Regions from separate parts of the Kitasatospora acidiphila genome, predicted to be linked through region 2. Evidence: predicted binding sites of a transcription regulator. Region 2 holds the regulator's gene; each other region holds the start of a gene.

Region 1 (9,679 bases), 2.0 Mb from region 2:
AGGAGAGAGGCCTCGCCGCCCATGGCTACCGCTACCCCTGCCGCAACGTCCACCGTTGATCTCGGCCCCGCCGCCGCCCTGTCCTGTCGGGAGTGCGGCACCCGGTTCCCGCTCGGTCCCAGCTTCGCCTGCCTGGAGTGTTTCGGCCCGCTGGAGATCGCCTACGACTACAGCGACCACGGCGCCGCCGAGTTGCGGGCCCGGATCGAGGCCGGCCCGGCCTCCATCTGGCGCTACGCCCCGCTGCTGCCGGTCCCGGCCGACGTGGCGACCAAGCCCAACCTGAACCCCGGCTGGACCCCGCTGGTCGAGGCCGACCGGCTCGGCAAGGAGCTCGGCTTCACCGCCCGGCTGCACGTCAAGGACGACTCCGGCAACCCCACCCACTCGTTCAAGGACCGGGTGGTGGCCTGCGCCATCGAGGCGGCCCGGGCCTTCGACTTCACCACCCTTTCCTGCTCCTCCACCGGCAACCTGGCCGGCGCGGTGGGCGCCGCGGCGGCCCGGGCCGGCCTGCGCTCCTGCGTCTTCATCCCGCACGACCTGGAGCACGCCAAGATCGTCATGGCCGCGGTCTACGGCGGCGACCTGGTCGGCATCGAGGGCAACTACGACGACGTGAACCGGTTCTGCTCCGAGCTGATCGGCGATCCGGCCGGTGAGGGCTGGGGCTTCGTCAACGTCAACCTGCGGCCGTACTACGGCGAGGGCTCCAAGACGCTGGCCTTCGAGATCTGCGAGCAGCTCGGCTGGCGGCTGCCGGAGCAGATCGTGATCCCGATCGCCTCCGGCTCCCAACTCACCAAGATCGACAAGGGGTTGCGGGAGCTGATCGAGCTCGGACTGGTCGAGGACCGGCCGTACCGGATCTTCGGTGCCCAGGCGACCGGCTGCTCCCCGGTGGCCGAGGCGTTCAAGGCGGGGCGCGACGTGATCCGCCCGGTCAAGCCGGACACCATCGCCAAGTCGCTGGCGATCGGCAACCCGGCGGACGGCCCGTACGTGCTGGACATCGCCCGGCGCACCGGCGGCGCGGTGGAGGACGTCACCGACGCCGAGGTGGTCGAGGCGATCCGGCTGCTGGCCCGCACCGAGGGCATCTTCGCCGAGACCGCCGGCGGCGTGACCATCGGCGTGCTCAAGAAGTTGGTCGAGAGCGGACAGCTGGACCCGGACAAGGAGACCGTGGCGATCAACACCGGCGACGGCCTCAAGACGCTGGACGCGGCGGCAGGGGCCGGCCTGACCGCGGTGATCCGGCCGAGCCTGGAGTCGTTCCGGGCCGCCGGCCTGGTCTGAGTCCGCCCGCATCCCCCACCCGGAACCGCCCGAACGCCATGAGCGCCTTGAGCAAGGAGTACCTCCGATGAGCGCCACCGTCCGCATTCCCACCATCCTGCGCACCTACACCGACGGCCGGTCCGAAGTGCCCGCCGAGGGCGCCACCCTGGCCGAGGTGATCGCCGACCTGGACCGCAACCACACCGGCATCGGTGCCCGACTCCTGGACGACACCGGCAAGTTGCGCCGGTTCGTCAACGTGTACGTGAACGACGACGACGTGCGGTTCGCCGAGGGCCTGGCGACCGAGATCCCCGGCGGCGCCGGCATCTCGATCATCCCGGCTGTGGCGGGCGGCTGCTGACGGCCCATCAGGGCCCCGTGGGGCGTCGTGCGGTCATGGCGGGCCGCGCGGCGCCCCGTGCCGTGTCCGGGGGTGGTCCGCGGCGCTCCTCGGCAGGGCATAGGCTGTCGGTGCCGGCAGCGGTTCGGACGTCTTGGTCGCCGAGACGCAACTGCCGAGGTACCACTGGAATCGTGCTCGGGACGCGTCAGAAATTCTCGGGCAATTCGTGGTTTAAGTCCGCTATGTCCCAGGCGAATTGCCGACTCTGTCGCATTCCTCCCCAGCTGTCCCCCGGCGGGGCCGTCGAATTGGCGTCCAGTGACCCTGTTGCTCAGGGCGCTGCTCCGGATACATTCAGCCGCGGTCGACGCATTTGCCTGCCTCGGGGCGCCAACTGGCGCCCTGGCGTGGGTTGCTGCGGCATGCAGGGCCACGCCCCGGGGGACACCTTCGGCATGGTCCGCCAGACCCGGGTCCGCGACCGGCGGACCCGTGAAGGGCCAGCACAGCACTAGGGGAGTTCGGAATGGCTCAGGGCACCGTCAAGTGGTTCAACGCGGAGAAGGGCTACGGCTTCATCGCGGTCGACGGTGGTGCGGACGTGTTCGTCCACTACAGCGCGATCCAGATGGACGGCTACCGCACCCTCGAGGAGGGCCAGCGGGTCGAGTTCGAGATCTCCCAGGGGCAGAAGGGCCCGCAGGCGGACATGGTCCGCGCCGCGGTCTGACCTTTCCGATCCTCGGGGGCCTCGGCTCCGACCGAGCTGGTGGACCAAAGCGGCCGAGCCCGCGCCCGACTTCCCATCCGGGAGTCGGGCGCGGGCTCGGCCGCTTGTCGTCGCCGCGCGGTTCATCCCGGCGCGTCGTTCACCTTGAAGGAGCTTGCACTCGCCACACCGGAGTGCTAATCATTGGCGTTAGCACTCACAGCTTGAGAGTGACAAACGGACCGGGTCGGTGAGGCTCGGAGTGCGGCAGGGGACAGGACCCCCGCGCTCCAGGCCGTCCGTCGCGGGCACCTCTGGTCCGAGCAGTCGACCGTGTCCTGGAGGACCACTTCCAATGGCCAAGATCATCGCGTTTGACGAGGAAGCTCGCCGCGGCCTTGAGCGCGGCATGAACCAGCTTGCCGACGCCGTCAAGGTGACGCTGGGCCCCAAGGGCCGCAACGTCGTCCTTGAGAAGAAGTGGGGCGCCCCCACGATCACCAACGACGGTGTCTCCATCGCCAAGGAGATCGAGCTCGAGGACCCCTACGAGAAGATCGGCGCGGAGCTCGTCAAGGAGGTCGCCAAGAAGACCGACGACGTCGCGGGTGACGGCACCACCACCGCCACCGTGCTGGCCCAGGCCCTGGTGCGCGAGGGTCTGCGCAACGTCGCCGCCGGCGCCAACCCGATGGCCCTGAAGCGCGGCATCGAGAAGGCCGTCGCCGCCGTCTCCGACCAGCTGCTGGCCCAGGCCCGCAACGTGGAGACCAAGGAGCAGATCGCCGCGACCGCCTCGATCTCCGCCGCCGACACCCAGATCGGCGAGCTGATCGCCGAGGCCATGGACAAGGTCGGCAAGGAAGGCGTCATCACCGTCGAGGAGAGCAACACCTTCGGTCTGGAGCTGGAGCTCACCGAGGGCATGCGCTTCGACAAGGGCTACATCTCGGCCTACTTCGCCACCGACCTGGAGCGGATGGAGGCGTCGTTCGACGACCCGTACATCCTGATCGCCAACTCCAAGATCGGCTCGGTCAAGGACCTGCTCCCGCTGCTGGAGAAGGTCATGCAGTCCGGCAAGCCGCTGCTGATCATCGCCGAGGACGTCGAGGGCGAGGCCCTGTCGACCCTGGTGGTCAACAAGATCCGCGGCACCTTCAAGTCCGTCGCCGTCAAGGCCCCGGGCTTCGGCGACCGCCGCAAGGCCATGCTGGGCGACATCGCCATCCTCACCGGCGGCACCGTGATCTCCGAGGAGGTCGGCCTCAAGCTGGAGAACGCCGGTCTCGACCTGCTGGGCACCGCCCGCAAGGTGGTCATCACCAAGGACGAGACCACCATCGTCGACGGTGGCGGCGACAGCGACCAGGTCGCCGGCCGGGTCAACCAGATCCGCGCCGAGATCGAGAACAGCGACTCGGACTACGACCGCGAGAAGCTCCAGGAGCGCCTCGCCAAGCTGGCCGGCGGCGTGGCCGTCATCAAGGCCGGCGCGGCCACCGAGGTCGAGCTCAAGGAGCGCAAGCACCGCATCGAGGACGCCGTGCGCAACGCCAAGGCGGCCGTCGAGGAGGGCATCGTCGCCGGCGGTGGCGTGGCCCTGCTGCAGGCCGGTGTCGCGTTCGACAAGCTGGAGCTGGACGGCGACGAGGCCACCGGTGCCAACATCGTGAAGGTCGCGCTGGAGGCCCCGATCAAGCAGATCGCCACCAACGCCGGCCTCGAGGGCGGTGTCGTGGTGGAGAAGGTCCGCAACCTCCCCGCGGGCCACGGCCTGAACGCCGCCACCAACGAGTACGTCGACCTGGTCGCCGAGGGCATCATCGACCCGGCCAAGGTCACCCGCTCGGCGCTGCAGAACGCCGCCTCCATCGCGGCGCTCTTCCTCACCACCGAGGCCGTCATCGCCGACAAGCCGGAGAAGGCCGCTGCCCCGGCCGGCGGCGGCATGCCGGGCGGTGACATGGACTTCTGATCCTCCATCGAGGATCGGTCGTTCTGATCGCTTCGCGAGGGCGGTCTCCCCATCGGGAGGCCGCCCTCGCGGCGTTTCCCGGAGCAGCTCCGAACTTGAAAGAATCGCCGGTATGAGTGATCTCGAAGCCGCCCTGCACACCGCCCGGGCCGCGATCCTGGCCGACCTGTCGGCGCGTGATGCGGCGGACGCCGCCGTGGTGTCGCTGGTGGAGGACGCCGTGACGCACCGGCGCTGGTGGCTGGAGCAGTGGCCGCAGGGGACCGAGTACGTGCTCGGGCTGGTGGCGCAGGACGTGCAGGACGCGCTGCTGGAGCAGTACGGGCGGTGGCCGATCTGCCTGGACTGCCAGGCGGCCGACGGCGATCTGCACGCGCTGAGCGTGGAGCCGGAGTTGGGCCCCGATCCGCACTGGGTGTGCGGCAAGCGGGGCGTGGTGGTGGCCCCGGTCGGATCGCTGGCGGCGTAGCGGCCCGGCCGGCGGCCGGTGTCGCCCGGCTGCTGCAGGGGGCTCGCGGGGTGAGCCGCCGGTGTGGCAGGCTACCGATATGTCTAGACCAATTCTTGAAGTCATCGCGCTGACCGCGTCAGACGCCCAGGCCGCCCAGTCCGGTGGCGCCGACCGCCTCGAACTGGTCACCGACATGGCCGCCGACGGACTCAGCCCGGCGGTGGCCGACTTCGCCGCGATCCGGGCGGCGGTGGACCTCCCGCTGCGGGTGATGCTGCGGATCCGCGACGGCTTCGGCCCCGGCGACCTGGACCAGCTCGGCGAGCGGGCCGCCGCGCTGCGCGCCGAGGGCGCCGAGGAGTTCGTGCTCGGCTTCCTGACCCCCGACGGCGCGGTGGACCTGCCCGCCGTCCGGGCCGTCGCCGCGGCCGTGGCCGGCTGCCGCTGGACCTTCCACCGGGCCATCGACCACAGCGCCGACCGGGCCGCCGTGCGGGCCGCGGTCGCCGAACTGCCCGGCCTGGACACCTTCCTCACCTCGGGCGCCGCCGCCGGGGTGGATGCCGGGCGCCAGGTGCTCTCCGGCGAGCTGGCCAAGGCGGGCGAGCCCGGTTACCGCCAGCGGATCCTGATCGGCGGCGGCCTGCGCGAGGAGCACCTGCCCGGGCTGCTCGCCGAGGGCTTCGACGCCTTCCACGTCGGCGGGGCGGTGCGCACCGACGGCTGGGCCGGCGGCGTCGACCCGGCCAAGGTCGCGCGCTGGCGCGAGCTGATCGACTGAACGCACTCCGCGCGGCTCGACTGAACGCACTCCCGGCGGTGCCGGCTGGTCGACCGAACGCAGTCCTGACGGCGAGTCGACCGACCCGCCGTCAGGACCTGCCGCCGTCTCAGCCCAGCTCGGCCGGCAGCGGCTCGGCGTGCAGCACGGTCAGCCCCGACACCGCACGGGTCAGCGCCACATAGAGCCGGCGCAGCCCGGTGCGCCGGTCCGGCTCGCCGGCCACCACCGCGGCCGGCTCGTCCAGCACCACGTAGTCGTACTCCAGACCCTTCGCCAGCGAGGCCGGCACCAGGGTGAGCCGGGCCTCGGCGGTGGTCTCGGTGCCCGGGGTGAGGAACGGCATCCCGGCCGCGTGCAGCGCCGCCTCCAGGGCCTGCAGCCGGTCGTCCGCCGCGATCAGGCCGGTGGAGCCCTCCCGGCCCAGCGCCTCCCGGCAGGCCGCCAGCACCGCGCCGGTCAGGTCCTCCGCCACCCGGCGGATCGCCAGGGTGTCCTGGCCGGTGCGGATCGAGGTGGCCGGGGCCAGGCCCGGCGCGATCGACGGCAGCAGCCGGGACGCGTAGGAGATCACCTGCTCGGGCACCCGGAAGCCGGTGGTCAGCTCCTCGACATGGGCGCCGTCCTTGCCCAGGTGCCGCAGCGCCTCCGGCCAACTCGCGGTCGCCCACGGGGTGGTGCCCTGCGCCAGGTCGCCGAGCACGGTGGCGGAGCCGGTGGTGCAGCGGCGGCCGACCGCGCGGTACTGCATCGGGGAGAGGTCCTGCGCCTCGTCCAGCACCACATGGCCGAGCGAGGGGGTGCGCTGCACCAGGTCGGTGGCCTCGTCCACCAGCACCGCGTCAGCCGCCGTCCAGGGCGCGGTCTTCACCGACCGGCCCGGCTTGGGCCACAGGATCGCCGCCTGCTCCTCGGGGGTGAGGATCCCCTCGGCGCAGCGCGCCAGGAACTCCGCGTCACCCAGCAGCCGCAGCACCAGCTTGGCCGGGTCCACCGCCGGCCAGCAGGCCTTCACCACCGCCTTGACCTCGCGGGAGCGGGCCACCGCGTCCTGCACCCGGTCGTCGGGGGCCTCGCCGCCCTGCTCCATCTTGAGCAGCACGGCGTGCGCGATCCGCTGCGGCAGCGCCGCCATCGCCGCGCCGTAGCGGATCTCCCGGCCGGCCAACTCCTCGATGATCTCGATCAGTTCATAGACCGGAACCCGCCAGCGCCGGGAGCCGCGGACCACCATGCAGGGCTCGGTGGGCATCGTGATGCCGTCCCGCACGGCGCGGCGCAGCACCTCGGCCAACCGCGCGTCGCCCTTGATCACGGCGGCCTCGGGGGCGTCCTGGGCCCGCACCTCGACGTGCGCCACCAGCTGCTGCACGGTGGCCTGCGCCACGTCCAACTCGCCGAGCGCGGGCAGCACCTGCTCGATGTAGGAGAGGAACGAGCTGTTCGGCCCGATCACCAGGGTGCCGGCCTTGGCCAGCCGCTCCCGGTGCGCGTAGAGCAGGTACGCCACGCGGTGCAGGCCGACGGCGGTCTTCCCGGTGCCCGGGGCGCCCTGCACGCAGACCGTGCCGCTCACGTCGGCGCGGACGATCTCGTCCTGCTCGGGCTGGATGGTGGCCACGATGTCGCGCATCGGGCCGACGCGGGGCTTCTCGATCTCGGCCGCGAGCAGGGCCGAGGCCTGCTCGATCTCGGCCGGGTCGCTCAGGTTCTCGTCCTCATAGGCCGTCAGTTCACCGCCGGTGTAGCCGAATCGGCGCCGCTTGGCGATGTCCATCGGGTCCTTGCGGCTGGCCTGGTAGAAGGTCTGGGAGACCGGGGCCCGCCAGTCGATCACCATCGGATCGCCCTCGGCGTCGTGCACGTGGCGGCGGCCGATGTAGAACCGGGACCCTCCGGCGCCCTCGCTCGCGTCCTCGCCGATCGCGCGCAGGAAGTCCAGGCGGCCGAAGAACAGCGGGGTGTCCGCCAGGTCGGCCAGGGCGGCGATCCGGCGCTGGATCTGGTCGTGCAGCACCTGCTGGGTGACCCAGGTGCCGGCCACGTCCGAGATGTCCAGCTGCTCGGCGTCCTCGCGCATCGCGCGCAGGGCGGCCCTGGAGGACGCCAGGTGGTTCCGCTCCCGCTGCAGCGGGTCGGCGGGGTCGGTGGTGGTGGGGGCGGCGGAATGCACAGCGAACCTTCCCAGCCGTGCCGATCGGGCACGGCGGTCTCGTCGTAGCTCACGGTGAGCCTGGCCGGTTGCCGAGCGGCCAGGGCCTCCCCAGGGCAGCCGGGCACGGCGCCGCTGATCGGGAGGGGGCAGACCGGACAGCTTAGACCCGTGGCGGCACCGCGGGCCAGCCGATTCGTCGGCGGACGTCAGGGTCGCCGTACGCCCGCCGTAGGGGCCTTGTACGCCCGGCGGACGACTTCGGCCCCATCGGTTGCGGCCTTTCGGCTGATGTGCCGACGGTGTCGGAAAACTACCGTGGAAGACATGAGCACCGTTCACTTGACGGCGCACCCGGCAGCGGCCAGCACCCCCCGGGCGCGCACCAGTACCGAGTCCCTGCCCACCACCGACCGGCCCCCCGGCGCCACCCAGCTGGACCGGCCGCACCGCCGCCGACCTCTGCACAGCGCCGTGCGCGTCGTCGGCATCGTGCTGGACACCGCCGCGCGCGTGGTCTTCCTCGGGCGCGACGGCGTCAACCTCTAGCCGTTCCCTGTTCCGCGCTAGATGTCGTCGGCGTCGACGATGCGGTACGCGTAGCCCTGCTCGGCCAGGAACCGCTGCCGGTGCGCGGCGAAGTCCTGGTCCACGGTGTCCCGGGCCACCACCGAGTAGAAGTGCGCGGCATGGCCGTCCGCCTTGGGACGCAGCACCCGGCCGAGCCGCTGCGCCTCCTCCTGGCGGGAACCGAAGGTGCCGGAGACCTGGATCGCCACCGTCGCCTCCGGCAGGTCGATCGAGAAGTTCGCCACCTTGGAGACCACCAGCACGCTGATCTCCTTGCTGCGGAACGCCTCGAACAGCTTCTCCCGCTGGGCGTTGCTGGTCTCGCCCTTGATCACCGGCGCCCCCAGCACCTCGCCCAGCTCGTCCAGCTGGTCGATGTACTGGCCGATGATCAGCGTCTGGTCGCCCTGGTGCTTCTTGACCAGCGCCTCCACCACCCGGCGCTTGGTCGCGGTGGTCGAGCAGAACCGGTAGCGCTCCTCCGGCTCGGCGGTGGCGTAGGCCAGCCGCTCGGAGTCGCTCAGGGTGACCCGGACCTCGCAGCAGTCGGCCGGCGCGATGTAGCCCTGCGCCTCGATCTCCTTCCACGGCGCGTCGAACCGCTTGGGACCGATCAGGCTGAACACGTCGCCCTCCCGGCCGTCCTCGCGGACCAGCGTCGCGGTCAGGCCGAGCCGGCGGCGGGCCTGCAGGTCGGCGGTGAACTTGAAGACCGGCGCGGGCAGCAGGTGCACCTCGTCGTAGACCACCAGGCCCCAGTTGCGGGCGTCGAACAGCTCCAGGTGCGAGTAGACGCCCTTCCGCTTGGTCGTCATCACCTGGTAGGTGGCGATGGTGACCGGGCGGATCTCCTTGCGGGTGCCGCTGTACTCGCCGATCTCCTCCTCGGTCAGCGAGGTGCGCTTCACCAGCTCGTGCTTCCACTGGCGGGCCGACACCGTGTTGGTCACCAGGATCAGCGTGGTCGACTTGGCCTCGGCCATCGCGGCGGCGCCGACCAGCGTCTTGCCGGCGCCGCAGGGCAGCACCACCACACCGCTGCCGCCGTGCCAGAAGCCCTCCACGGCATGCTTCTGGTACGGCCGCAGCTGCCAGCCGTCCTCCTCCAACTCGATCGGGTGCGCTTCGCCGTCCACGTAGCCCGCGTGGTCCTCGGCCGGCCAGCCCAGCTTGAGCAGCACCTGCTTGATCTGCCCGCGCTCCGAGGGATGCACCACCACGGTGTCCGGCTCCACCCGGGCCCCGACCAGCGGCGCGATCTTCCTGGACTTGAGCACCTCTTCGAGGACCGGCCGGTCGGTGGTGGTCAGCACCAGCCCGTGGGTGGGGTGCTTGAGCAGCTGCAGCCGCCCGTACCGCGCCATGGTGTCGGCCACGTCCACCAGCAGCGCATGCGGCACCGGGTACCGCG
Region 2 (9,679 bases):
TCCGGGTCCATCATGTCGTGCAGCGCGTCGTAGAGCGGGCGCAGGTACGGGTCGATCTTCTCGTACAGGGTGCCGGGCAGGAACCCGAGCCGCTCGCCGGCCTCCACCGCCGGGCGGGTCAGGATGATCCGGTTGACCTCCTTGGCCTGCAGCGCCTGCACGGCCTTGGCCATCGCCAGGTAGGTCTTGCCGGTACCGGCCGGGCCGATCCCGAAGGTGATGGTGTGCTTGTCGATCGCGTCGACGTAGGACTTCTGGTTCAGGGTCTTCGGACGGATGGTCCGGCCCCGGTTGGAGAGGATGCTCTGGGTGAAGACGGCGGACGGGCTGACCGCGCCGTCCGGGTCCGACGCGCCGCTCTTGAGCATCGCGATGGACCGCTCCACCGAGTCCTCGGTCAGCGGCTGGCCGGTGCGCAGCACCAGCATCATCTCGTTGAACAGCTGCTTGACCAGCGCGATGTCGGCCCGGTCACCGGTGGCGGTGACCTCGTTGCCGCGGACGTGGATGTCGGTGTCGGGGAAGGAGCGCTCGATCACCCGCAGGAGGGAGTCGGTGGCACCGAGCAGGGTGACCATCGGGTGCTTCTCGGGGATCACGATCCGGGCGCTGAAGCCGTCGCCGCCCTGGGCGCTGGTCTGTGCGGTGTCACTCATCGGTTCGCTCATACGTCGGCCCTGAGGCCTGCCTCATCCCATCCGTGGTCTCGGGGTGCCGCTCGGTCTTCCGGGTCACCAGGGTACGCCGCGCAGGTGTTCGTTGTGGCACGGCCCGATCGATGGTGCGGCACTGCCCGCAGTGATGCCAGTCGTTTTCGCGTTTCCGCGCCGCACCCCGATCGCTCGCAGTCACCGGCGGCGGCGCGGCACCGGCACCCTGGCGAGGTCCTCGGCGATCACCAGTTCGCCGTCGAAGTGCTCCCGGGCCTCGGCCAGGTGGCCGGCCAGGTCGGGGTAGCGCTGCGAGAAGTGGGTGAGCACCAGGGTGCGGACCCCGGCCGCGGCCGCCACCCGGGCCGCCTGGGCGGCGGTGAGGTGGCCGTGCTCCTCAGCGAGGTGCGCGTCGGCGTTCAGGAAGGTCGCCTCGATCACCAGCAGGTCGGCGCCGTCCGCGAGCCGCTCGACCCCTCGCACATCCGGGTGTCCATCACGAAGGCGAACCGCTGCCCCTGGTAGACCTCGCTGACCTCGTCCAGGGTGATCGTGCGACCGTCCAGCTCGACGGCGGCCTGCCGCTGCAGCTTCCCGACGATCGGGCCGCGCAGGCCGAACTCGGCCAGCTTCTCGGGCAGCAGCCGCCGCCCGCCCGGCTCGATCAGCCGGTAGCCGTACGAGTCCACCGGGTGGGAGAGCGCCACCGCGTCCATGGCGAACGGGGCACCGGGCACCGGGATCGGGCCGGACGACCGGATCGGGTGCTCGGGCAGCTCCGCACTCTGGTGGTAGGCGGTGGCCTGCCGCAGCCGGTCGAAGTAGACCTGGCCGCTCGCCGGGTAGTAGGCGTGCACCGGGTGCGGCACCTTGTCCAGGTTGATCCGCTGGATCACCCCGGCCAGGCCCAGGCTGTGGTCGCCGTGGAAGTGCGTGACGCAGATCCGGGTCAGGTCGGTGGCCGAGACCCCGGCGTGCAGCATCTGCCGCTGGGTGCCCTCGCCCGGGTCGAAGAGCAGGCCCTCGCCGTCCCAGCGCAGCAGGTAGCCGTTGTGGTTGCGGTGCCGGGTGGGCACCTGGCTGGCCGTGCCGAGGACGACGAGTTCACGGTTGGACACGGGTGTCAGACCATGCCCTCGTGGAAGGCCGCGCCGCCGAGCACGTGCACATGGGCGTGGAAGACGGTCTGGCCGGCGCCCGCACCGGTGTTGAAGATCATCCGGTAGCCGTGGTCGGCGATCTTCTCGTCGGCGGCCACCCCGGCGGCCTCGGTCAGCACGGCGGCGGCTAGCTCCGGGTCGGCGGCGGCCAGCGTGGCGGCGTTCGGGTAGTGGTCCTTGGGGACGACCAGCACATGGGTGGGCGCCTGCGGGTTGATGTCCCGGAAGGCGATGGTGCGCTCGGTCTCGCGGACCACGCTGGCCGGGATGGCACCGGCGACGATCTTGCAGAAGATGCAGTCGGGGTCGAGCTGGTCGGCCATGGGGAGGGCTCCCGGTAGGTCGGCGGTGGGTTGCTGACGATCCGCCAACCTACCGGAAGCACCTTTCGTTCAGGGCAGCGCCGGCGGGGTCCTGGCCGGCTGCTCGGCCAGCCCGGCGAGCGCGATCCGCACCGCCTCGGCCAGTTGCGGGTCCTCGCCGGCTGCCCACTGGTGCGGGGCGATCTCCACCTCGACGTCCGGGGTGACCCCGCGGTTCTCCAGGTCCCAGCCGTAACCCTCGATCCAGATCGCGTACTTGGGCTGGGTGACCCCGGTGCCGTCGACCAGGCTGTAGCGGCTGTCGATGCCGATCACGCCGCCCCAGGTGCGGGTGCCGACCACCGGGCCGATGCCGAGCGCCTGGATCGCCGCGTTGACGATGTCGCCGTCCGAGCCGGAGTGCTCGTCGGCCAGCGCCACCACCGGGCCGCGCGGGCGTCGTTGGGGTAGCTCTCCGCGGTGGCCATGTCGCGGGCCACCCCCCAGCCGACGATCCGCCGGGCGAGCTTCTCGATGATCAGCTGCGAGGTGTGCCCGCCGCTGTTGCCGCGCAGGTCCACCAGCAGGCCCTCCCTGGCCACCTCCACCCGCAGGTCGCGGTGGAGTTGGGCCCAGCCGGCGCTCATCATGTCCGGCACGTGCAGGTAGCCGAGCCGGCCGCCGGAGAGCTCACGGACCGCGGCCCGCCGCCCGGCCACCCAGTCGTGGTAGCGCAGCGCCTCGTCGCTGGCGACCGGCACGGCCACCGGGTGGCGCACCGTGCCATCCTTCTGACGGACCGTCAACTCGACCGGCTGGCCTGCCGTTCCGGCCAGCAGTGGGGCCGGTCCGGTCACCGGGTCGACCGGTCGGCCGTCCACGGCGAGCAGCGCGTCCCCCGGGCGGATCGCCACCCCGGGCTGGGCCAGCGGGGAGCGGGCCCGCGGGTCGGAGGACTCCCCGGGCAGGATCCGGGCGATCCGCCAGACGTCGCCGTCGCGCTCCAGGTCGGCGCCGAGCAGGCCCTGCGGACGCGAGCCGAAACCGCCGCGGCCGGGCGGCGAGACATAGGCGTGCGAGGTGCCCAGCTCGCCGACCACCTCCCAGAGCAGGTCGACCAGGTCGTCGTGCGAACCGAGCCGCTCCACCAGCGGGCGGTACCTGGCCAGCGCGCCCGCCCAGTCGAAGCCGCCCAGGTCGGCCCGCCAGTAGTTGTCGCGCATCAGCCGGCCGTTCTCGTCGAACATCTGCCGCCACTCGGCCGCCGGGTCCACGGTGATCCGCAGCCGGGCCAGGTCGACCCCGGCCTCGTCGTCCTCGCCGGCCTTGCGGTCGGCGGGGACGATCCGCAGCTCGCCGCCGTCCAGCACCGCCAGCCGGCTGCCGTCGCCGCTCACCTGGAAGGCGTCCAGGCTGTCCACCAGCTGCTCGGCTCGCAGCTTGCGCAGGTCGAAGCGCTCCAGCACCGGGCCGGGGCGCTCGTCCTCGGGGGTGGCGGCGTCGTCGCCGAGCATGCCGACCACCGGGTACCTGGTCCACAGCAGGCCGTCCTTGGCGGCCCGCAGGGTGCCGAACCGGCCGCCCTCGACCGGGAACGCCACGATCCGGTCGGCCAGCCCGTCCAGGTCGACCACGGTGCCGGCGGGCTCCGCCTCGGCCTCCTCGGTCGAGTCGCCCCCGGCCTTCTCCGGCTTGTCGGCCGGCTTGTCGTCCTCACCGTCGACCGGGCGGCCCAGCCGCTGCGGACCGAACGGCGACGGCGTGTCGGCCGCCAGGGTCAGCAGGTACGGGCGGGCCCCGGTCGGGAACCCGAGGTCGAAGCTGTGCGCGTCGTAGACCGGGTCGAAGTTGCGCACCGACAGGAAGGCCAGGTGCCTGCCGTCCGCGGTGAAGGCCGGGGAGGTGTCGACGAAGCGCTGCGGAGTGGCCTCGGCGACGGTGCCGGTGGCGATCTCGGCGAGCATGATCTGCCGCACCGACCCGCCCAGGCCCGGCTGCGACCAGGCCAGCCAGTCCGACTCCGGGGCGAAGACCAGACCGCTCACCTCGCCGTCCCGGCTGTGCGCCAGCTCGCGCACCGTGTCGTCGGCAAGGCCCACCAGCAGCACCCGGCCGTCGTGCGCGGCCACCGCCGCCCGCCGCCCGTCCGGGGCGACCACCAGGGAGAGCACCCGGCCGAGCCGGCCGGCGGCCAGTCGGCGGCGCTCCGCTCCGAGCACCTCCGGGGCGTACTCCAGGGCGTCGTCGCCCTCGGCGTCGGTCACCCAGAGCGCGCCCTGCGAGCCGTCCTCGTCGACGGGCGGGACCACCCGGGCCAGCCGGGCCCGCACGCCGGGCGTCTCGGACAGCACCCGGGCCGGCCCCTCCCGGTGGGTCAGCCAGTGCACGCCGCCGCGCACCACCACGGCGGCGGCCCTGGCGGTGGCGTCCGGGGCGGCGGTCTCCACCCGGCCGGCGGCGGACAGCGGGTAGCGGCGGCGGCCACTGCGCGGGCCGGCCAGGGTGACCTCCAGCCGGCGCGGAGCAGCGTCCGCGTCCAGGCTGTCCAGCAGCCACAGGTCGCCGGCGCTGTGCCAGACCACCCGGGTGCCGTCGGTGCTGGCGCCCCGGGCGTAGAAGTCGCCGTCCGGGGTGTGGCGGCGCAGGTCGGTGCCGTCGGGGCGGCTGGAGTAGAGGTGGCCGCAGCCCTCGTGGTCACTGAGGAAGGCGATCCGACCTCCTTCCTTTCCATGGGCCACCCAGAGCGGGGACTCGATGTTGCCGTCCAGCTCCTGGTGGATCCGGTGGAACTCCCCGGTGGTGCTGCCGATCCACAACTTGCCCGCGGTGCCGCCCCGGTAGCGCTTCCAGCGGGCCGGCTCCAGCGAGTAGGCGGAGAGCAGCAGGACGTCGTCCGAGTCGGGGGCGAAGGCCAGGTTGCCGATCGGGCCGTAGGGCAGCTTGCGCGGGCTGCCGCCGTCCAGCGGCACGGCGAAGGCCCAGGCCTGACGGCTGGTCGGCTGGCCGGCGGAGGTGATCGCGACCGGTTCGCCGTCCTTGGTCCAGCCGCGCAGCAGGGTGCGGCTGGTGCTGCCCCAGTGGGTCAGGCGGCGGGCCTCGCCGCCGTCCACCGAGGCCGCGTGGATCTCGGCGGAGCCGTCCCGGCTGGCGGTCCAGGCGATGGTGCGGCCGTCGGGCGAGAAGCGCGGATGGGAGACCGGTGAGCGGTCGGCGGTCAGCCGCCAGGCACGGCCGCCGTCGAGCGGTGCGAGCCAGACGTCGTCCTCGGCGACGAAGGTCACCAGGTCGCCGTGCAGATGGGGATGGCGCAGGTAGGCGCCGCCGGTGGAGGTGCTCTCGGTGTCCGTCACCCGGTCAGGTTATGCATCCCGTGGGGCCCGGGACCACCGATTCCCGGGAGCCGGCCCAGGCGATCGGCGAACGGTCAGGCCCAGCGGCCGGTCCGCCCGAGCAGCAGCGCCCCGGCGGCCACTCCGGCGGTGGAGGTGCGCAGCACCGAGGGGCCCAGCCGGTACGGCTTGGCTCCGGCCTCGGCGAAGGCGGCGAGCTCCTCCGGGCTCACCCCGCCCTCCGGGCCGACCACCAGCACGATCTCCCCGGCGGTCGGCAGCTCGGCGGCGGCCAGCGGCTCTGCGCCCTCCTCGTGCAGCACCGCCGCGAACGCCGCCCGGGCCAGCAGCGGCGCCAGTTGACGGGTCGTCATCGGCTCGCCCACCTCGGGGAAGCGCAGCCGGCGGGACTGCTTTCCGGCCTCCCGGGCGGTGGCCCGCCACTTGGCCAGCGCCTTGGCGCCGCGATCGCCCTTCCACTGGGTGATGCAGCGGGACGCCGACCAGGGGATCACCGCGTCCACCCCGACCTCGGTCATGGTCTCCACCGCGAGCTCGCCGCGGTCGCCCTTGGGGAGCGCCTGCACCACGGTGATCCGGGGGCTCGGCTCGGGCTCGGCGCGCAGCTCGGCCACGGTGACGTCCAGCGCGTCCTTGCCGTGCACCGCGGCGACGGTGCCGAAGGCGCCCAGGCCCAGGCCGTCGGTCAGGGTGACCGCCTCACCCGCCTCCAGCCGCTTCACGGCGACGGCGTGCCGCCCCTCGGCGCCGTCCAGCCGGACCACGGCGCCGGGCGCGGCGGCGGTCAGTCGGGCGGTGTCGACGATGAAGACGGGTGCGGTCATCAGCGGAGCCTTCTGGGGTGGGCGCAGCCCCGGGTCGAACGACCCGGGGCTGCGGCGGTACGTGCTGGGTAACGACGGCTCAGCGGCCGTTGAAGGCGTCCTTCAGGCGCGAGAACAGCCCCTGCTGGCCGGGCGCGAACTGGCCGGACGGCCGCTCCTCGCCACGCAGCGCCGAGAGCCGGCGCAGCAGCTCCTCCTGCTCGGGGTCGAGCTTGGTGGGCGTCTGCACCTCGACATGCACTATCAGGTCGCCTCGGCCGCCCCCGCGCAGGTGGGTGACACCGCGGCCGTGCAGCGGGATCGACTGGCCGGACTGGGTGCCGGGCCGGATGTCGACCTCCTCCAGACCGTCCAGGGTCTGCAGCGGCACCTGGGTGCCGAGCGCCGCCGCCGTCATCGGGATGGTGACGGTGCAGTGCAGATCGTCGCCGCGGCGCTGGAAGGTGGGGTGGCTGGTCTCGGCGATCTCCACGTAGAGGTCGCCGGCCGGGCCGCCGCCGGGGCCGACCTCGCCCTCGCCGGCCAGCTGGATCCGGGTGCCGTTGTCGACACCGGCGGGATCTTGACGGTGAGGGTGCGGCGGGCCCGGACCCGGCCGTCGCCGGCGCACTCGGGGCACGGGGTCGGCACCACGGTGCCGAAGCCCTGGCACTGCGGGCACGGGCGGGAGGTCATGACCTGGCCCAGGAAGGACCGGGTGACCTGGGAGACCTCGCCCTTGCCGCGGCACATGTCACAGGTCTGCGCGGTGGTGCCGGGGGCCGCGCCCTCGCCGCTGCAGGTGGTGCAGGTGACGGCGGTGTCGACCTGGAGTTCCTTGGTGGTGCCGAAGGCGGCCTCCTCCAGGGTGATCTCCAGGCGGATCATCGCGTCCTGGCCGCGCCGGGTGCGCGAGCGGGGCCCGCGCTGGCCGGCCGCCGCGCCGAAGAAGGCGTCCATGATGTCGGAGAAGCCGAAGCCCGCCGCACCGGCGCCGAAGCCGCCCGCGCCGCCGCCGTTGGGCGACAGCGGGTCGCCGCCGAGGTCGTAGACCTGGCGCTTCTGCGGATCGGAGAGCACCTCGTAGGCGGCGTTGATCTCCTTGAACCGCTCCTGCGTCTTCGGGTCCGGGTTGACGTCCGGGTGCAGTTCACGTGCCAGGCGCCGGAACGCCTTCTTGATCTCGTCCTGCCCCGCGTCGCGTCGGACGCCGAGTACCGCGTAGTAGTCCGTGGCCACCAATGACTCCGCTTGTTCCGCCTCTAGACAGTATTGCTAAGGGTTGGGCTGCTATGGGTTGTTGCTACGACTCGGCGAGGATCTGCCCCACGTACCGGGCCACCGCCCGGACCGCCCCCATGGTGCCGGGGTAGTCCATCCGGGTCGGCCCGATGACTCCGAGTTTGGCCACGCTCTCATCGCCCGAACCGTAACCGACCGAGACGACCGACGTGGAATTCAGGCCCTCGTAGTCGTTCTCACGTCCGATCCGGACGGTCATGCCGCCGTCATTAGTCTCGCCGAGCAGGCGGAGCAGGACCACCTGCTCCTCCAACGCCTCCAGCACCGGCTGGATGGTGAGCGGGAAGTCGTGGCCGAACCGGGTGAGGTTGGCGGTGCCGGCCAGCATGATCCGCTCCTCGCTCTGTTCGACCAGGGACTCGAAGAAGGTGGAGAGCACCGTGGAGACGATCGGGCGCTCGGCCGGCTCGAAGGACAGCGGCAGGTCCTCGACCAGGGCCGGCACCTCCGGGAACCGGCAGCCGCCCGCCCTGGCGTTCAACCGGGCCCGCAGCTCGGCCAGCGTGCTCTCGCCGATCGGCGCGGGGCAGTCCACCATACGCTGCTCGACCCGGCCGGTGTTGGTGATCAGGACCAGCAGCACCTTGGTGGGGGCCAGCATCACCAGCTCGACGTGACGGACCGAGGAGCGGATCAGCGACGGGTACTGCACCACCGCGACCTGCCTGGTCAGCTGGGCCAGCAGCCGCACGGTGCGGGCCACCACGTCGTCCAGGTCGACCGCGCCGTCCAGGAAGTGGCGGATCGCGCGGCGCTCGGGCGCGCTCATCGGCTTGATCTCGGCCAGCCGGTCGACGAACAGCCGGTAGCCCTTGTCGGTCGGGATCCGGCCGGCGCTGGTGTGCGGCTGCTGGATGTAGCCGTCATCCTCCAGCGTGGCCATGTCGTTGCGCACGGTCGCCGGGGAGACGCCCAGGTTGTGGCGCTCGACCAGCGCCTTGGAGCCGACCGGCTCCTCGGTGCCGACGTAGTCCTGCACGATGGCGCGCAGCACGGCCAGCTTGCGGTCGTCCAGCGGCAGGGTGCCGGGGTGCTCGACGGGTGCGGCGGGGCGGGTCGCCGGGGTGCGGGCCGGACGCCGGTTCGGCGCCTTGGCCCTGGCGGCTCGGGACGAGGTCGACGACGACGAGCTGCCAACGACCGGCTCGCCGCCGGTTGCGCGCGGATCGGATTCCGGTTCGTCGAACATGGCACGCACCTCCCTCTTCGCACGTTGTCCTGGTGCCGGGCCCTGCACTCTCCGTAGGTCGGCTGGCACTCTGCATTGAAGAGTGCCAGAACCGTACCTGCCAGTGTAAGGCCCGGGTCCGACGGCAGGAACGCCCCGTGGCGGGGATGAAGCACGGATCACGTGTGGAAGTCCCGCCAGGTGGGTGCCGGGCGCCGGTCGAAGTGGCAGCATCGATATCAGTCAAGACGGATGGACCCTAGGAGCAGAAATGTCGGCGTCCGGCACCCACACCCGCTTTGCTCCCGATCGGGGTCTGACCGGTCGGATGGTCACCACGATGTTCCTCATCGGGCTGCTGTACGTCGGGTTCACCGGCATCCTGATCGTGCTGCTGAGGGGCGCGTGGCCGCTGATCGTGCTGCTCTCCGGCGGCCTGTTCATCGCGCAGTTCTGGTTCAGCGACAAGATCACCCAGCGGGCCATGGGCGCCCACGAGGTCACCCCCGAGCAGTACCCGCAGCTGCACGGCACCATTGACCGGCTCTGCGCGCTGGCCGACATGCCCAAGCCCCGGGTCGCGGTGGCCGACAACGACATGCCCAACGCCTTCGCCACCGGCCGCAACCCGAACAACGCGGTGGTCTGCGTCACCACCGGCCTGCTGCGCCGGCTGGAGCCGGAGGAGCTGGAGGGCGTGCTGGCGCACGAGCTGTCGCACGTCGCCCACCGGGACGTCGCGGTGATGACCATCGCCGGGTTCCTCGGCGTGCTGGCCGGCGCGATCACCCGGATCGCGCTCTACACCGGCATGTGGGGCGGCGGCGGCAACCGGAACAACAACAACAATGACAACGCCGCCATCGCGATCGTGCTCGTCTCGCTGGTCAGCATGGTGGTCTACGCGATCAGCTTCCTGCTCACCCGGCTGCTCTCCCGCTACC
Region 3 (9,679 bases), 2.2 Mb from region 2:
GGTCTCCTGGCGGGTGGCGAACTTCTGGTCCTGGTTGTCCTTCAGGTAGGTGTCGGGACCGGTGATCTTCTCCAGGTAGAGGTCGGCCACATCGGCGCCCATGTTGGTGAAGCCCCAGCTGATCGACTGGTTGTGTCCGATGATCACGCCCGGCATGCCGGCGAAGGTGAAGCCCGTCGTGTCGTACTGGCAGCTCGGGCTGACGGTCCGGCAGTGCAGGCCCATCTGGTACCAGACGTTCGGCAGGCCGGGGCCCAGGTGCGGGTCGTTGGCCAGCAGCGGCTTGCCGCTGACGGTGTGGCTGCCGGAGACCACCCAGGAGTTGGAGCCGATGCCCTGCCCCTGCGGGCCGAGCAGCTGCGGCAGCTTGCCCATCTTGCCGGAGACGTCCTGCAGGCCCTTGGTGACCGCCGAGCTCTGCTGGACCGCGCCGGTGGTGCCGGCGGCCGTCGCCGGCTTGTAGGTGCCGTCCGCGCTGACCGTGCCGCCCTGCGTGATGGTGGGGTTCCGGTCGTACGGGTAGTCCGGGTAGAGCTGGTTGATCTGGTCCGGGGTGAAGGTCTGGCTCAGCAGCGAGCGGTCGATCTCGTCCTGCACGTTGCCCGAGAGGTTCCAGGCCATCGCCTTCAGCCAGGAGACCGAGTCCACCGGGGTCCACTGCTCCGGCTTGTAGCCGCTGTTGACGGTGCCGAGCAGCGCGTACTCCAGCGAGGCGCTGGCCCCGCCGGGGTGCTTGGACAGCCAGTCGTTCACGCCGTCCGAGTAGGCCTGCAGGTACTTCTTGGTCTCCGGGGTGAGGACGGTGTCGTACTCCTTCTGCGCCACCTCGCGCCAGCCCATGGTGCGGACGAACGCATCGGTGTCGACCTGGCTGGAGCCGAACATCTCGGAGAGCCGGCCGGCCGTGATGTGCCGGCGCACGTCCATCTCCCAGAACCGGTCCTGGGCCTGGACGTAGCCCTGGGCCTTGAACAGGTCCTCGGACGTGTCGGCGTAGATCTGCGGGATCCCCTGGGCGTCCCGCTTGACCTGGACCGAGCTGCTCAGACCGGGCACCTGGACCGTGCCGCTGACCTGCGGGAACGAGGCCCGCACGGTATCCACCGCGTACCATCCGCCGGCCGACACACCGGCCACCAGCAGCACGACGAGCAATAGCACTAGCAGTCGGGCGCGCCGAAACTTCTTGGAGCGTCGCGAGCGGGGCATCTCGGTCCTAGGTGCAGGGAGCGGGGCAACGTAACCACAGGGACCCTACCCGGCGCGGGTGAGCCGCTCCGCCCGGGCTGGCCCGTGCGCCGCCGCGCGCCGACCCCCGTCAGAGACAGTGCAAAGATCGGGTAAAATGTTAGCCAGAGTAACGATCCCACGGCTGACCGTGTGTCACCCTGCCCCTCCACAGCCCCACCGGGCTCGTTCACCCCGTCGCCCACCACAGTGACCCTCCCCGCCCCCGCCCGTCACGGCTGCCGCCCGCAGCTCCCCTGACGGACGCCCGAGACGTCGAGGTGCCCCTGCGTGACCGTTGACCATCTGAACAAGCTGCTGCTCGAAGGCTCCGCGATCCTGCTGATCGCCGTCGTCGCCGTGCGCCTGGCCAGCAGATCCGGACTACCCAGCCTGCTGCTCTACCTGGGCATCGGCATGGCGATCGGCCAGAACGGACTGGGCGTCACCTTCGACAACGCCGAACTCACCCAGGTGCTGGGCTACGCCGCCCTGGTGGTCATCCTGGCCGAAGGCGGCCTGAAGACCAGCTGGCGCGAGATCAGACCGGTACTGCCGGCGGCCACCGCACTGGCCACCGTCGGCGTCGGGATCAGCGTCTTCGTCACCGCCGCCGGCGCCCACCTGCTGGTCGGCCTCGACTGGCGGCTGTCGCTGCTGCTCGGCGCGGTGGTCTCCTCCACCGACGCCGCCGCCGTCTTCTCGGTGCTGCGCACCGTGCCGCTGCCGGCCCGGCTCAGCGGCCTGCTGGAGGCCGAGTCCGGCTTCAACGACGCCCCCGTGGTCATCCTGGTCGTCGCCTTCGCCACCACCGGCCCGCTCGACTCCTGGTACGTGCTGCTCGGCACCATCCTCATGGAGCTGGCGATCGGCGCCGTCGTCGGCCTGGCCGTCGGCAAGCTCGGCGCCCACGCGCTGCGGCAGATCGCCCTGCCCGCCTCCGGCCTCTACCCCATCGCCGTGCTCGCCCTCACCTCGCTCGCCTACGCGGCCGGCGCGCTGCTGCACGGCTCCGGCTTCCTCGCCGTCTACGTCAGCGCGGTGCTGCTCGGCAATGCCAAGCTGCCGCACGGCCCGGCGGTGCGCGGCTTCGCCGACGGCCTGGCCTGGATCGGGCAGATCGGCATGTTCGTGCTGCTCGGCCTGCTCTGCACGCCCGCCACCATGGGCTCGGCGGTGCTGCCCGCACTGGTCATCGGCGCGGTGCTGGTGCTGCTCGCCCGGCCGCTCTCGGTGCTGCTCACCCTCACCCCGTTCCGGCTGCCCTGGCGCGAGCAGGCGCTGCTCAGCTGGGCCGGGCTGCGCGGGGCGGTGCCGATCGTGCTGGCCACCATCCCGCTGGTGGGCGGGGTGCCGCACGCCCGGGAGGCCTTCAACATCGTCTTCGTCCTGGTGGTGGTCTTCACCCTGGTGCAGGGCCCCACGCTGCCCTGGCTGGCCCGCCGGCTGCGGATCTCCGCCGGCGCGCTCGGCCACGACCTGGAGATCGAGTCGGCACCGCTGGAGCGGCTGCGCGGACAGCTGCTCTCGGTCGCGCTGGCGCCGGACTCCCGAATATCCGGCGTCGAAGTCGGCGAACTGCGGCTGCCGCCAGGCGCCGCGGTCACCCTGGTGGTCCGCGACGACAAGAGCTTCGTGCCCGACCGGACCACGGTGCTGCGCTCGGGTGACGAGCTGCTGGTGGTCACCACCGACGCGGTGGGCGAGGCCACCGAGCGGCGGCTGCGGGCCGTGGACCGGGGCGGCAAGCTGGCGGGGTGGCTGTACGGGAGGTGACTGGCGGGGTGGCTGCACGGGAAGTGACTGGCGGGGTGGCTGCACGGGAAGTGAACTGTTGGATCTCCTGACGCCTGGAGTTCTTCGCGTTCCCGTACCATTGCCCAGACGTAGTACCAGATCCAACCCGCAACTTTCTGCCTGATGCAGAGTTGGCGCGACCGCTCGGCGGCCGCGGTCCGGCGGCCCCCTTTCTCAGGGGCAGCGCCCCCCTGTTGACAGGGGCGGCCACTCGGACCCGGTATCAACCCCGGTCGACGCACGAGAGGACGACTCTCGGCGCCGTCGGGGTTTTCCGTTGCCCCGGCGGTCGCTACCAGGCAGCAGGAAGGACCGACCGTGGCGGCCCGCCCAACGGTCGACAACCCCACCGAAGCCCCCACCCGCGTGGGCTACACCGCACTGCTGCGCACCCCTGGTGCCTTGACGTTCCTGCTCCCCGCGTTCGTCGCGCGGCTCCCCTACGCGATGCTCAGCCTGGGCATCGTGCTGCTGGTGCTCGACACCAACGGCTCCTACGGCATCGCCGGCGCCGTCGCGGCCACCGCCGCCACCGCGCAGGCACTGGTCGGCCCGCAGACCGGCCGGCTCGCCGACCGCCTCGGCCAGGCCGCCGTGCTGGTGCCGGTGGTGCTGGTGCACGCCGTCTCGGTCGGTGCGCTGATCGCCCTGGCGCTGGGGCACGCGCCGGTCTGGACGCTCTTCCTGGCCGCCGCGCCGGCCGGCGCCTCGGTGCCGCAGATCGGCGCGATGGTCCGGGCCCGCTGGGTGACCAAACTGGCCGACCGTCCGGCCCACCTGACCACCGCCTTCGCCTTCGAGTCGGTGACCGACGAGTTCACCTTCGTGGTCGGCCCGGTGCTGGCCGGCGCCATCGCCACCACCGTCGCCCCGGCCGCCGCGCTGGTCACGGAGGCCGCGCTGACCGTGCTCGGCGGGCTGCTGTTCGCCGGCCAGCGGGCCACCGCGCCGGCCCGGCACCTGCCCGAGCCCGGGGCGAAGCGGGCCTCCGCGCTGGCCTCGCCGGGCGTACGGCTGCTGGTCGGCGCCTTCCTGGGCGTCGGCTCGGTCTTCGGCGCGATGCAGGTCTCGGTCACCGCGTTCGCCGAGCACGCCGGGCAGGGCGACCTCAGCGGCGTCGTCTACGGCGTCTTCGCCGGCGGCTCGATGCTGGCCGGGGTGCTCTACGGCCTGATCGCCTGGCGGCGCTCCCCGCAGCAGCGGATGCTGGCCAGCTACGGCCTGCTGGTGCTGGGCTGCTCAACGCTCTGGGCGATGCCCGACCTGACCGCGCTGGCGATCGCCGGGCTGGTCTGCGGCCTGGCGATCGCGCCGACCCTGATCACCGGCTACACCCTGGTGGAGGCGCTGGTCGCCGACGGCGCCAAGACGGAGGCGTTCACCTGGCTGACCGGGGCGATCGGCCTGGGCCTGGCGGTCGGCTCCACGGTGGCCGGCCAGCTGATCGACATGAGCGGGCCGTCGCTGGGCTTCCTGGTCCCGGTGGCCGGGGCCGGCGCCGGGCTGGTGGCGCTGGTCACGTTGCGGCGACTCCTGGCGGGTCCGGGCGCGGCGAGCCGTACCGTTGCCAGGGGTGGGGACGCGGCTCCCGCGGTGGCGGAGCCGGCGGCCGGGTGACCGCGCTCGAACGCACGTGGCAGGCCGCGCCGGGCCGGCCACACTGGACTGATCCTGCGGAATGCCGCATCATGGACCGTCGTTAGCACTCATCAGGCGAGAGTGCCAGGAGGAAGACACAGTGCCCACGTACCAGTACCAGTGCACCGAGTGCGGCAACGGCCTTGAGGTGGTGCAGAAGTTCACCGACGAGGCTCTGACCGTCTGCCCGAACTGCCAGGGCCGCCTGCGCAAGGTCTTCTCGGCGGTGGGCGTGGTCTTCAAGGGCTCGGGCTTCTACCGGACGGACAGCCGGTCCTCGTCGAGCAGCTCGGTGTCGTCGGGCTCGTCCGCGAACGGCTCGTCGGCGTCGAACGGCTCCTCGGGCTCGTCGAGCTCGTCCTCGTCCGCGTCCTCGTCGAGCTCCAGCAGCTCGTCGTCGACGTCGACCTCTTCGACCTCCTCCGCCGCGAGCTGACGCCGCTGCTTCCGAAGGCCTCCCGGGACTGCCCGGGAGGCCTTCGTCATGCTCTGGGTGGGCCTGGGTTGTGCTCTGGGTGAGCCCTGGTGGTGTCGTGGTCGTCCACAGAGCCGGGGTTATCCACAGGTTTCCGGGTGGCGCTACCGGCTGACTCCGGGCACGGCGACTCTGGTCCCATGACTGGATCGACCACCCCCCGCCACCGCCGCACCCACCGGCCGCCCGCGCCCGAGCCCGCCCCGCTGCCGCCTCGCCGCCCGGTGCCCGACTTCCGCCCGATCCGCCGAGGCGGCGGCGGGCGCCACCGCCTCCGCCAGGCGGCCTGCTACCGCCCCGGCGCGATGCTCACCGGCCTGGTCGTCTGCACGACGGCCGCCCTGGCCACCGGCTCCCTGCCCCTGAGCGCGCTGGCACCCCGCCAGCTGCAGTACTTCTCGGTCCGCACCGACTGCCCCGCGCGGCCCCCGTGACCCTGCGCCGTGCGGCGCCCTCAGCCGCCGTGGTGCGGCGGGCGCTGGCTCTGGTACCAGTCCAGGCCCCGCGCGCCGGAGGACTCGCCCCAGGCCGCGTCGGTGTCATCACTGGTCTGCCGGTCGAACGGGTCCGCAAAGACGATCTTCGCCGCAGCGGGCTTGGGCTTCTCGGCCGCGGCCTGCTGGTTGTCGTCGGCCGACTGGTCGGGGCTGGTGGGCTGCTCGGTCACCCCTCCAGGGTAGGGCGGCGGCCATGATGCCCCGAACCCCAGATAGGCGCCCACCTTCGACCGATCGAATGATTTCCACACCACACGCCGTCAGCGCACCGCGCCGCAGCCCCGCCTCCGGAATCCGCGCACCTACCGTGATGCGCCGTGAGCACCCTGCCAAACAGGGCTTCCGACTCCAGAAACGGCTGGGCGAATGAGATCAAAGATCCGTGGTCGGCTTAAGGCCTGGGCCACCGTCGGCGTCACGCTCGCGGTCGTGGCCGGTACAGCTGCCGCCGCACCTGAGATGGACTCTCAGCGCGACCTCGGGCCCGACATCACGGCGATCATGAACAAGCCCGCGTACGAGCACGCGCAGTGGGGTCTGCTGGAGATCGACCCCGAGAGCGGGCGGGTCATCCACTCCAGGTACCCCGACCAGTTCTTCATGCCGGGTTCGACCATCAAGCTGATCACCATCTCCAGTGCCTGGCACGCCCTCGGCCCGGACCACCGCTTCACCACGCCGGTCAACGAGCTCGGACACCGCAATGGATCGACCCTCACCGGGAACCTGGCGCTCGTCGCCCAGGGCGACCTCACCATGGGCGGCCGGACCAAGCCGGACGGCTCCGTCGACTTCACCCCCATCGACCACACCTACGCCAACGACATCCCGGGCGCCACCCTCACGCCGGAGGACCCGCTCGCCGGCCTGGACGAGATCGCCCACCAGGTCCGCGACTCGGGCATCACCACGGTCGACGGCGATGTCGTCATCGACCCGCGGCTGTTCACGCCCCCGGCGCTCAACCCCCAGCCGACACCCCTCATCATCAACGACAACGTCATCGACCTGCTCACCACGCCGGCCTCCCCCGGGCAGCCCGCCCAGCTGAGCTGGCGCCCGCAGGTCGCGCCGTACCAGGTCACCTCCAACGTCCGGACGGTGGAGGCCGGTGGCACCACCGACATCCAGGTCACCGCGTCCCCCGACGGCACGCGGATCACGCTCTCCGGCACGATCGCCGCCGACGCCAAGCCCACCCTGAAGATCTCCCAGATCCAGGACCCCAACGCATTCGGGCGCACAGCCCTGATCGAGGCCCTGGGCCGCGCCGGCGTCACCGTCACCGCCCCGCCGACCGGGCCCAACCCGGACGGCACGCTGCCCGCCTCGTACACCGGCACTCCCCAGGCGGCCGCCTTCGTCTCGCCGCCGTACCACGAGTACGCCAAGTTGATCCTGAACGTCAGCCACAACCTCGGCGCCAACCTGGCCCTGTGCAACATGGCCGTGAGCCGCGGCAGCAAGAACTGCTTCGACGGATTCCCGGTCATCCACGACTTCCTCACCCAGACGGCAAACGTCGACCCGACCCAGTTCCAGATGGCGGACGGACGCGGCGATGTTCCGGTCGACCGTGTCACACCCACCGGGCTCAACCAGCTGCTCGCGTACTGGCTGCGCACTCCCGACGCGGACGCGTTCCGCACCTCACTGCCGATCCTCGGTGTGTCCGGCACGGGAGCCCTCTTCTGCACCACCAACTGCCCGGCCAAGGGCAAGGTCTTCGCCAAGCCCGGCACCATCATCGGCTTCGACCAGCTCAACCAGCAGTTCGCCATCAACGCGCAGACGTACGCGGGCTACCTCGAGGCGGACGACGGCCACCTCTACACCTTCTTCGTCGGCGTCAACGGCGCGGCGGCACCGAACATCCAGGGGTTCTTCGACGTCAACGACGACGTTGACGAGATCGCCGTCATCCTCCAGCAGGAGGCATGCGCAGAACGCGGCGCCGGCCGCCCGCGCCACAAGGCCATCACGTCCGCCCGAAGATCCCTCCCCCGGATCGTTCGTCCCTAGCGCGATCACTACGTGCGAGGCTCCCGGGCGGTCGAACGAGATGTCTCATGTCTCAACCAACCAGCCCGGGAGCCTCGTTGGTCCCTCTCCTACCGCGCTGGAGCTGCCGAACGCGCTCGTGGAGCAGGTCACCTTCGAGTAGCTTCTTGACCCTCACACTGTGTCAGGCGCTGAACTCGGAGCCACCATGTTCACCATCGGAGACTTCGCCCGGCACGGCCGCGTCTCGGTCCGGATGCTGCGTCACTATGACGCGATCGGCCTGCTGCGCCCTGCCCATGTCGACCCTGCCACCGGCTATCGCCACTACACCGCCGCCCAACTCGCCCGGCTCAACCGCGTCATCGCGCTCAAGGACCTCGGCTTCACGCTCCAGCAGGTGCAGGACATCGTCGAGGACAAGGTCGCCACGGACGAGATGCGTGGCATGCTGCGGCTGCGGCGGGCCGAGTTGGAGACCGCCATGGCCGCGGCGGCCATGCGGCTGGTGCAGGTCGAGGCGAGGCTCCGAGCGATCGAGAGCGAGGGGCGCATGCCCACGAATGACGTCATCATCAAGAGCCTCCCGGCCGTGCGGCTGGCGGAGCTCACCGCGACGGCCGCGAGCTTCGAGCCCGGCGACATCAGCCCCGTCATCGGGCCTCTCTACGAGGAGCTGTTCCAGCTACTGGCGGCAGCCGGGATCACTCCCACGGGCCCCGGCATCGCCTACTACGAGGACGCCCCGGAGGGTGACGGGCGGATCAGCGTCCACGCCGCCGTCCAGGTCTCCGCCGCCCTCCAGGACGGCGCCTTCCAGGTGCTCGACCTGCCGTCCGTCGACCAAGCGGCGACCATCGTGCATCGCGGCCCGATGGACACCGTGCTGCCCACGGCCCAGACCCTGGCCCACTGGATCGACGGCAACGGCTACCAGTCGGCCGGATACCCCCGGGAGATCTACCTGGAGTGCCCGGAGAACCGCGACGACTGGGTGACGGAACTCCAGGCACCGGTGGCCCGGGCCTGACCGTGATCGCGGCCGGGTGGCCGGGGACCGCTGAGGCCCCGGCCATCCGGCGGTGCGCTGTTCAAGGTGGCTCAGGTAGCGGTGCCCGACGCCCGCGTAGGCGACCAACTCGTGTGGCACGCCCGCCTCGTGCAGGGCGTCGCGGATCTCCTGTCGCACCTCCGGCGGGATGAGGTGGTCGTCCTCGCCGACCAGGAACAGCACTCGTGCGGTGATGCCGGAGGTGCGGGACAGGGTGGGTTCCGGCCTGCTGAGCGGGACTTCGGTCGTCGTCAGCCAGCCTCCGTAGAACACCACGACGGCGTCGAGGAATACCGGAAGGACCATGACCCCGCTCGAACAACTCATCGCCCGGTGCCCGCCTCCGCCTGCCGGGGTGCCTGCCACCGGGCGCCCCGCGCACCCCGCGCGAGCGATGCCGCCCAACCACCAGGCGCTGACCGCCCGTTACGGCGCCGGCGTCTTCGACGAGTTCATCGTCCTCTACGCCCCGAACTGGTCCCCCGAGTACCTGGACCTCGGCCACCGCGCCGCAGAGTCGGCGGCTGGCCTGGCCGGTAGCGAACTCCCCGGGCTGCGAGAACTGTTGACCGCCTACGGCAGCCGACCCGAGGAGCTGATCCACTGGGCGCACACCCACAACGCGGACCGCTTCTTCTGGATCCCCACGGGCACCCCGGACCAGTGGCCGACCGTGCTGGTCGCGGCCGGCCAGCTCGACCAGGAGCTGCTGCCGGGCGACTCGACCAGCATCCTGCTCGGCCTGCTCACCGGCTCGATCCGCTCCCGCATCCTGCCCGACGACCTTCCCAGCGACGAGCCGCAGTTCGAGCCGCTGCCCTGACACCATTCAAGCGATACCGGAAGCGTGCGAGGCCAAAACGCGAAGAAGCCCCCACCGGTCACCCGGTGGGGGCTTCTTCTGAAGAATTGTTCGGCGGCGTCCTACTCTCCCACAGGGTCCCCCTGCAGTACCATCGGCGCTGTAAGGCTTAGCTTCCGGGTTCGGAATGT

Evidence for each region. Region 2 encodes HrcA, which represses chaperone genes, less so after heat shock. Its sites were predicted from a motif close to TTNGCACTCNGNNNNNCNGAGTGCNAA; they were not measured.
Region 1: the regulator HrcA is predicted to act here: its motif matches at 2,511-2,537, upstream of groL (chaperonin GroEL).
Region 3: the regulator HrcA is predicted to act here: its motif matches at 4,724-4,750, upstream of E6W39_RS17755 (FmdB family zinc ribbon protein).

The regions. Positions count from the first base shown of each region.
Region 1 covers NZ_VIGB01000003.1:3,985,034-3,994,712, reverse strand. Annotated here, with positions in the region: SAM riboswitch class I at 1-4, shown strand, start outside; gene thrC (threonine synthase) at 22-1,299, shown strand; gene E6W39_RS18650 (MoaD/ThiS family protein) at 1,367-1,645, shown strand; gene E6W39_RS18645 (cold-shock protein) at 2,154-2,357, shown strand; gene groL (chaperonin GroEL) at 2,692-4,314, shown strand; gene E6W39_RS18635 (hypothetical protein) at 4,427-4,783, shown strand; gene E6W39_RS18630 (copper homeostasis protein CutC) at 4,863-5,546, shown strand; gene E6W39_RS18625 (HelD family protein) at 5,656-7,719, opposite strand; gene E6W39_RS18620 (hypothetical protein) at 8,026-8,247, shown strand; gene E6W39_RS18615 (DNA repair helicase XPB) at 8,265-9,679, opposite strand, start outside.
Region 2 covers NZ_VIGB01000003.1:6,027,654-6,037,332, reverse strand. Annotated here, with positions in the region: gene E6W39_RS28540 (PhoH family protein) at 1-656, opposite strand, end outside; partial or broken gene E6W39_RS28535 (ribonuclease Z) at 849-1,768, opposite strand; gene E6W39_RS28530 (histidine triad nucleotide-binding protein) at 1,774-2,133, opposite strand; partial or broken gene E6W39_RS43700 (PDZ domain-containing protein) at 2,203-3,335, opposite strand; gene E6W39_RS28520 (16S rRNA (uracil(1498)-N(3))-methyltransferase) at 5,537-6,286, opposite strand; partial or broken gene dnaJ (molecular chaperone DnaJ) at 6,366-7,504, opposite strand; gene hrcA (heat-inducible transcriptional repressor HrcA) at 7,569-8,756, opposite strand; gene htpX (zinc metalloprotease HtpX) at 9,007-9,679, shown strand, end outside.
Region 3 covers NZ_VIGB01000003.1:3,805,833-3,815,511, forward strand. Annotated here, with positions in the region: gene E6W39_RS17740 (penicillin acylase family protein) at 1-1,209, opposite strand, end outside; gene E6W39_RS17745 (potassium/proton antiporter) at 1,519-3,003, shown strand; gene E6W39_RS17750 (MFS transporter) at 3,343-4,641, shown strand; gene E6W39_RS17755 (FmdB family zinc ribbon protein) at 4,763-5,098, shown strand; gene E6W39_RS17760 (hypothetical protein) at 5,278-5,571, shown strand; gene E6W39_RS17765 (hypothetical protein) at 5,592-5,804, opposite strand; gene dacB (D-alanyl-D-alanine carboxypeptidase/D-alanyl-D-alanine endopeptidase) at 6,094-7,656, shown strand; gene E6W39_RS17775 (MerR family transcriptional regulator) at 7,844-8,665, shown strand; partial or broken gene E6W39_RS17780 (dienelactone hydrolase family protein) at 8,744-9,013, opposite strand; gene E6W39_RS17785 (hypothetical protein) at 9,042-9,509, shown strand; rRNA gene rrf (5S ribosomal RNA) at 9,598-9,679, opposite strand, start outside.